Leucothrix mucor DSM 2157: one gene and its partner. The protein of the gene in region 1 interacts with the protein of each later gene in a pairwise test. Links are inferred from orthologs where the notes say so. Each region holds a gene or a part of one and is shown on either strand. Other genes may lie near its edges.

What was found.
Region 2: the proteins of LEUMU_RS0110015 (region 1) and def interact in binary tests that used the Escherichia coli proteins (3 or more experiments, as listed by UniProt). The link is inferred for Leucothrix mucor DSM 2157 from one-to-one orthologs.

What each region holds. Positions count from the first base shown.
Region 1 is NZ_ATTE01000001.1:2,264,467-2,268,330, reverse strand. What follows is about bases 1-2,805. They hold LEUMU_RS0110015 (aspartate-semialdehyde dehydrogenase), read left to right. Parts: upstream 1-794; coding sequence 795-1,817; downstream 1,818-2,805. Other genes in these bases: LEUMU_RS0110010 (motility hub landmark protein FimV), read left to right, coding at 2,136-2,805; leuD (3-isopropylmalate dehydratase small subunit), read left to right, coding at 105-743; leuC (3-isopropylmalate dehydratase large subunit), read left to right, coding at 1-105. Also shown: more of LEUMU_RS0110010, read left to right, coding at 2,806-3,864.
Region 2 is NZ_ATTE01000001.1:506,746-510,535, forward strand. The notes cover bases 251-2,981. They hold def (peptide deformylase), read left to right. Parts: upstream 251-1,228; coding sequence 1,229-1,735; downstream 1,736-2,981. Other genes in these bases: LEUMU_RS0102205 (LysM peptidoglycan-binding domain-containing protein), read right to left, coding at 251-1,133; fmt (methionyl-tRNA formyltransferase), read left to right, coding at 1,732-2,676; rsmB (16S rRNA (cytosine(967)-C(5))-methyltransferase RsmB), read left to right, coding at 2,673-2,981. Outside these bases: more of LEUMU_RS0102205, read right to left, coding at 1-250; more of rsmB, read left to right, coding at 2,982-3,790. UniProt on the Escherichia coli protein: Removes the formyl group from the N-terminal Met of newly synthesized proteins. Requires at least a dipeptide for an efficient rate of reaction. N-terminal L-methionine is a prerequisite for activity but the enzyme has broad specificity at other positions.

The DNA.
Region 1 (3,864 bases):
TTTGAAGGTCGTCAGGGTCAGGGCGGACGCACGCACTTGGTAAGTCCGGCGATGGCTGCAGCAGCTGCAGTGATGGGTCACTTCACGGATGTAAGGAGTTTATAATGGAAAAGTTTACAGTACACACCGGCTTAGTCGTGCCATTGGACCGCTCAAATGTGGATACCGATGCCATCATTCCTAAGCAATACCTGAAGTCGATTAAGCGTAGCGGTTTTGGCCCGACGCTGTTTGATGACTGGCGTTATCTGGAACCTGGCGAGCCGGGCATGGACCACACCAAGCGTACACCGAATCCAGACTTCGTTTTAAACAAGCCTCGTTATAAAGGCGGCTCAGTATTACTAGCACGCCGTAACTTCGGCTGTGGCTCATCACGTGAACATGCGGTCTGGGCACTGGATGATGCGGGCTTCAGAGCCGTAATTGCGCCAAGCTTTGCTGATATATTCTTCAATAATAGCTTTAAGAATGGTTTCTTACCTATTGTTTTAAATGAAGATATTGTTTCTTCTTTATTTGAGAAAGTAGAAGCGAACGAAGGTTATGAGCTAACCATTAACCTTGAAGAGCAGTGCGTTGAAACACCAGATGGTGAGCGCTATGCCTTTGATATTGATGAGTTTCGTAAGTATTGTCTGATCAATGGATTAGATGATATCGCCTTGACTTTACAGCATGCCAATAGCATTAAAGCCTACGAAACCTCACAAAAAAGTAAAACCCCATGGTTGTTTAATTAATACTAATCAATCATTTACACGTAACACCTAAAGTTAATAAAGGAATTTGAAATGCGCAACACTTACGATATCGCAATAGTCGGAGCAACAGGTACGGTCGGTGAGACGTTACTGTCCATTCTGGCAGAACGCGATTTCCCGATCGGCACACTGCACCTCTTAGATACGGATGACTTAGCGGGCACCCGACTGGAGTTTGGTGGGTCTTACATCAAAGTGGCGCGCCTTGAGGATTTCGACTTTAGTCAGGTACAAATTGCCTTTTTCGCAACTTCAGAAGAAGTCTCCGCTACTTTTGTACCGATTGCGGCCTTGGCGGGCTGTGTGGCAATTGATCATTCCGCACAGTTCCGCACTGACTACGATGTGCCGTTGGTAATTCCTGAAGTAAATGCTCACGCAATTGCCGAGTACAGCAACCGTGGCATTATCTCGACCCCATCCAGTAATACTATTGCGATGCTGGTTGCCCTGCAGGCTATTCACGAGCAAGTGAAGGTCATGCGAGTTAATGCGTCGACCTATCAGTCAGTCTCTGGTGCAGGTAAGAATGGTGTTCAGGAGTTGGCATCGCAGACAGCACAACTGTTGAATGGTCGTGAGGCTAAGCATTCTGTGTTCGCCAAACAAATCGCTTTCAACGTATTGCCACAGATTGATGAAGCTGAAGAGAATGGCTATACCCGCGAAGAAATGAGAATGCTCACCGAAACGCAGAAGATTTGGGAGGATGAAGAGGTCTTAGTTAACCCGACTGCGGTACAGGTTCCTGTGTTCTTTGGTCATGCTATGTCACTGCACATTGAAACCCGTGAGAAAATTACGGCTGAAGTGGCACAAGAATTGCTGATGTCAGCGGCCGGAGTGACACTAATGGATGACATTGCAGGCAAAGTTTATCCGACGCCAGTGACGGAAGGAGTCAATAATGACGCCGTTTTCGTTAGTCGAATCAGAGAAGATGTGTCTTATTCAAATGGTTTGAATCTATGGGTTGTTGCTGATAATGTACGAAAAGGTGCTGCTTTAAATAGTATTCAGATCGCAGAAATTTTAATCACTGATTACCTTTAGTCCTAGTAAAGCTTGAAAGCTGACAGTGAATTGTCACATTATGACAATCACTCGTCAGATATTGACAGTTAAATTGAATTATTAAGGTACTATTCATTGGTATGTTGCTATTAATTACACACGGTCGGAAAGCGTGTTGATTCCGGTGAGTTCAGAATGAACAAATGTTCTCAACTTGTATACGTAACACACTCTTGAATATAAATAAAATAACAACAAAGCACCGCTCATGATTCGAACAGCCAATACGAGAAAGACAAAGTCTTGTGATACATATGGAATGGATAGAGCGTTATTGCTTAAGAAGGGGATTAACAAGTGAATAAAAAGACCTTAAGTTTAGCTATCTGCATGGCTATTACCTACCCAGGAGTAACGCTTGCACTAGGCTTAGGTGAGATTGAGTCTGCTTCACACCTTAACCAACCTTTTAACGCTAAAATAGACTTACTCTCTACTAATGGCACTGACCCAAGTCAACTTCGTGTCAAAGTTGCTTCGCCATCAGTGTTTAGTCGAGTCGGTATTGACCGTCCGAACTATTTAAACAGTCTACGTTTTCGTTCCACGATTCAGAACGGCAAGCCAGTTATTCTGGTCAGTTCTGCTGAAGCGATTAAAGAGCCTTTCATTAACTTCCTATTGGAAGTGAGCTGGCCTAACGGTCAGTTGTTAAAAGAATACACGGTGCTATTAGACCCACCTGTATTGATGCAGCCAGGTACCTCCATTGCCAGTAACACGGCCGGTGTACGTCCTGATCCTGTCAATACTCTGCAATCACAACAGCAACGCCAGCAACAAGCGATTGCTAATCAGACTGCAGCACGTGAGCAACAGCGCCAACGCATTATTGCGCAACAGCAGCAAGCTCGTCAGCAACAGGCCGCCGCGCCGGTTAATGATGGCTTGAGACGTCCAAGTGCGCCGCTTGCTCAGGCAGCCGCCACTAAGAGCCGTACAGGTGTTGGTCGTACTTACCGCGTAAGAAGCGGTGACACACTTTATAAAGTAGCGAAGAAAGTGGGTTATAACGGCGTACGTACCGAACAGATGATGATTGCTCTGTTTGAAGCGAACCCGACTGCTTTCCGTCGTCGTAACATTAATAACTTAAAAGCTGGTGTTGATTTACGTCGTCCTTCAGTTGATGAAGCGCGACGCATTACGATTTCACAGGCTCGTCAGGAAATTAAATCTCAGACGTCTGATTGGAAGTCTCGTGCAGCACCAACCAGAGTTGCTAGTGCGCCTAAAGCGGCGGCGACTAATAATACACCGACACCTCGTAGCACGGCTCCAACCACTAGCGAAGCTAGAATGGAAGTTCTGGGCTCAACGAACAATAACTCAGCTAATAGCGGGAATCTGGCAGGTCAGGCTAAGCTTGATGACTTGAATCGCCAGTTGACGCTAGCGAGTGAGTCTTTGACGGCTAGAACTCAGGAAAACAACGAACTGCAATCCCGGGTTACCGAGCTTGAGTCGCTGTTACGTAAGAAGAATCGTCTGATTACACTGAAGAATGAGCAGTTAGCGGAACTTCAGGCAAGCTTAGGCAAGCCGCCACTCCCAATTAGCGATGATGAGCTGGAAACAGATATCATTGCCAGCGATCCGGCACTTGAGCAGGGCATGGGCATTCAGCAGCAACTCGCTGAAGCAGATGCGCCAGAAGGTACCATCGTTCGTGAATCAGAAGATCCAATGGCGATCATTACTGATACCACGCAACCTGAAATCTTCCAGCCGCCGGTTACCGATCAGTTGGATAGTCAGATTGATAGCGCTCTGAACGCACCAGCTGCCGTTGAAGAAGATGATGGCTTGTTGAGCATGCTGAGCTCTCCTTTGGTGATGGGACTGGGTGCAGGATCTCTGCTGGCATTACTGGCAGGCTTCTTGTTCATGCGTCGTCGCAATGCCAAAGAAGAATACGAAGATTACAGTCCGATCGATTTTGATGATCCGACGTTCTCTCCGGGTACTAGTACATTCGGTGATGAGCCAAATGAGCCATCAGGTGATGCAAATAGCAGCGATCCGT
Region 2 (3,790 bases), 1.8 Mb from region 1 along the record:
AGGCGATCACTCACACTGTAAACCACGGCATGAGCAATTTTCTCAGGCGGTAGCGTCAACTTATCACCGGCGGCAACATAGCCTTTGTTCTCTTGCGGATGTGGATCGGCAATAGAACGGCCCGGTTGATAAACACCAACAACATAGCCAGGCTTGATTCCGTCACGTTTACCCTTATTAATAGTAATAATCATACTGGTGCCGCTAATGTGGGTGGCGTCGTATAGGCTCATTACGGTACCGCGGACCTTATGTCTGGGGATTTCGATTCGGGTATTAAGAATGCTGTCGTGATTGCTGATATTAAACAAGCGATCACCCACGCGAACTCCGCGCTTCATATCCATCAAGCGAGCCGTAGAAATAGGGCCGGCTTTTTCTATTTGAGCTTGAGCGCCATAGCTGACTTCATAGCCAAGGTGTTCACCGGTCTCTGGGTCACTCATTGGCTTGCCTTTGGAGAATACCGCGTATCGCTCTAAGGCTTGTCCGTTCAGGTTCTTAATGTAGATATTGGAATCAACATCCATTAGTAAATGTTCACTCTGACCATCAACAATATACGGTGCATTTTTGATGGTTGCCTCATCCAATACCCGAGGCCAAGACAAGAAAGGCGCGAGGGTTGAAATAGGCTCACCGGTGCCGTCGGTCCGTTCGATACGGATAGTCGGCGACATTCTGTCACTAATAGTGACGGTATCAGGACCGCGAACTGCTTTCGGGCCGCGATATATGTATAATACGTCGCCCGGATAAATAAGGTGTGGATTGTTGATGCGTTGGTTTTTGTCCCAAATTTCCGGCCAAAACCAAGGGTCTTTGAGGAATTTGTTGGCGATTCCCCAGAGTGTATCGCCTTTGCGAACTTTGTAGCGCAATGGTGCATCGCCTTTCAGTGTTCCTTTGGTTCGGGTCACTGTGCGCTTAACTTTAGGGTTTTGGGAATTGATTTCGGCGGCGCTTGGCGGCATGCCATAGGCGTCGTCATACTGTCCGTTATCGGAGCTAGCGCTGACTCGGGACGGTGAAGAAAGATTTTTTTTAATTGTGTCTTTGTCGCAGCCTCCTAGTAAAATGGAGCTCAGCACGATAACAGAGGTGAAAACCTGTCGTGAGATGGTGAAAGACATAATTTGCCCTCTCGTTCTTATTCGTTATTATGTTCGGGCTATAGTATCTTAGGGGATATTAAGCACGCATGAATTTCAGACTTACGGTAATTTAAATGGCAGTTTTAAAAGTATTAAGCTATCCCGATGCCCGACTACGCACAAAGGCTGTGCCTGTCGATGTGGTTGATGATGAGGTGCGCGGCATCATGGATGATATGCTCGAAACCATGTATGACGCACCAGGGATTGGCTTGGCTGCAACGCAGGTTAATGTGCATCGGCAAATTGTAGTCATCGACCTCTCTGAGGATAAAGATGAACCGTTGTATTTGGTTAACCCTAAAATCATTGCTAAATCGGGCAAAGAAGTGTCTGAAGAAGGCTGCTTATCTGTGCCTGAGTATTACGCGGAAGTTGAGCGTGCCAGTGAGGTTACGATCAGTGCATTGGGGCGCGATGGTAAGCCGTTTGAGTTGGAGGCAGAAGGCTTATTAGCTGTTTGCATTCAGCATGAAATGGATCACTTGCAGGGTAAATTATTTGTGGATTATTTGTCGCCATTAAAGCAGCAGCGAGTTCGCAAAAAGCTGGAAAAGATGGCTAAACAGGGTGCGTTATGAGTGACCGCTTGCGGCTGATCTACGCTGGAACTCCTGATTTTGCAGTGCCGGCTTTACGCGCTTTGTTAGACTCTGAGCATGAAGTCGTGGCTGTCTATACGCAGCCAGATCGCCCGGCAGGTCGTGGGCGTAAGTTGCAACCCGGCCCGGTTAAACAGGTTGCAATGGATGCGGGTATACCTGTTGAGCAGCCCCTGAATTTTAAAGAAGCAGAGGCACGTGAGCAGCTAGCAGCTTACAATGCCGACGTCATGATCGTTGCTGCTTATGGTTTGATCCTGCCACAGTCAGTATTGGATACGCCACGCTTTGGTTGCTTAAATATACATGGCTCACTATTGCCTCGTTGGCGTGGTGCTGCACCAATTCATCGCGCCATTCAAGCGGGTGATCAAGAGACTGGTGTCACGATTATGCAAATGGCCGCTGGTTTAGATACTGGCGATATGTTGTATAAAACCTTCCGCCCGATTGGTCCACAAGATACGTCGGAAACTATACACGATGGTTTAGCGGCAGATGGTGCTGAAGCGTTGCTGGTAGTATTAAATCAATTGCAAGCTGGCGAATTAAAGCCAGAAGTGCAGGACGAGTCATTGACTTGTTATGCCAGCAAGCTAACTAAGGCTGAGGCAGAGATCGATTGGTCGCAATCTGCGGTAGAAATTGATCGTACCATCCGCGCATTTAATCCGTGGCCAATGGCCTATACGCAGAAAAATGGTAAGCCATTGCGTTTGTTGATGTCATCGGTGGCTGAGGGTGAAACAGTCACTGCAGCACCGGGTACTGTATTATCAGAAGATAAAACAGGTATCAGAATTGCCACGGGTGAGGGAGTATTGCTCCTCACGCGCTTACAACTTCCCGGCGGAAAAGCATTGTCGGTTACTGAATTTCTAAATGGCCGCAGTTTGGCCGGAGAGCATTTCCCCTCATGAGTCAGAAAAACCCACGCGCAATAGCGGCTTTAATGCTGGAAAAAGTGATTTACGGCGGTACGTCTTTAAGTCAATTGCTGACAGAAGACAGTGCCAGTGATCCGATGGTTCGCGACCTGTGCTTCGGTACTCTGCGTTGGCATGAGCGGCTCACCGCTATCTTAGATATCTTGCTAACCAAATCATTAAAGTCAAAAGATAAAGACGTTGAGTGTTTATTGCGAGTTGGTCTGTATCAGGTGTTATATCAAAGTGCGCCAGAATATGCAGCGGTTAATGAAACCGTTGCAGCCGTCAAAGGCTTGAGAAAGCCATGGGCGGTGAAGTTTGTTAATGGTGTACTAAGAACATTCTTGCGTCGTAAAGAGTCTGTTCTTCACCAGATTGAAGAGATTGAAACTGCGCATTATGCCTTTCCTCAATGGCTGTTAGATTCTGTGCGCGAGGCTTGGCCTGAGCAGTGGGAGTCGGTATTAAAGCAAAGCAATGAACGTGCGCCGATGACTTTGCGAGTGAACTTATCGCAGAATACTCGGGATGAATATCAGGCGATGCTACAGGCTGAAGATATTCAAAGTACAGTCCATCCCCTAGTTCCATCGGCATTGATTTTAGAAAAACCAATGTCGGTGTTTGAGCTGCCGGGCTTCAATGAAGGCTTTGTCTCGGTGCAAGATGCCGCCGCTCAGCTAGCGGCGTTTTTATTGGAGTGTGAGCCGGGCATGCGAGTGCTGGATGCTTGTGCAGCGCCGGGTGGTAAAACCGGGCATATGCTTGAGCACACCGCCAATATCAAAGTGGTTGCAGTTGAAAACACCGAAATGCGTTTGTTGCGCATTGGTGAAAATCTGGAACGTTTAGGCTTAGAGGCTGAGATTGTACTGGCGGATGCCGGAGAGCCTGGTGAGTGGACAAAGCCTGGCTTTGATCGAATCCTGCTTGATGCACCATGCTCCGCAACTGGCGTAATTCGTCGCCATCCGGATATTAAGGTGTTACGTTGGCAAGAAGATATTGCCGAGTTACACATTCAGCAGCACAAACTTCTAAACACCATGTGGGATTTGCTGAATTCTGGCGGGCGCATCGTTTATGCGACCTGCTCAATTCTTCC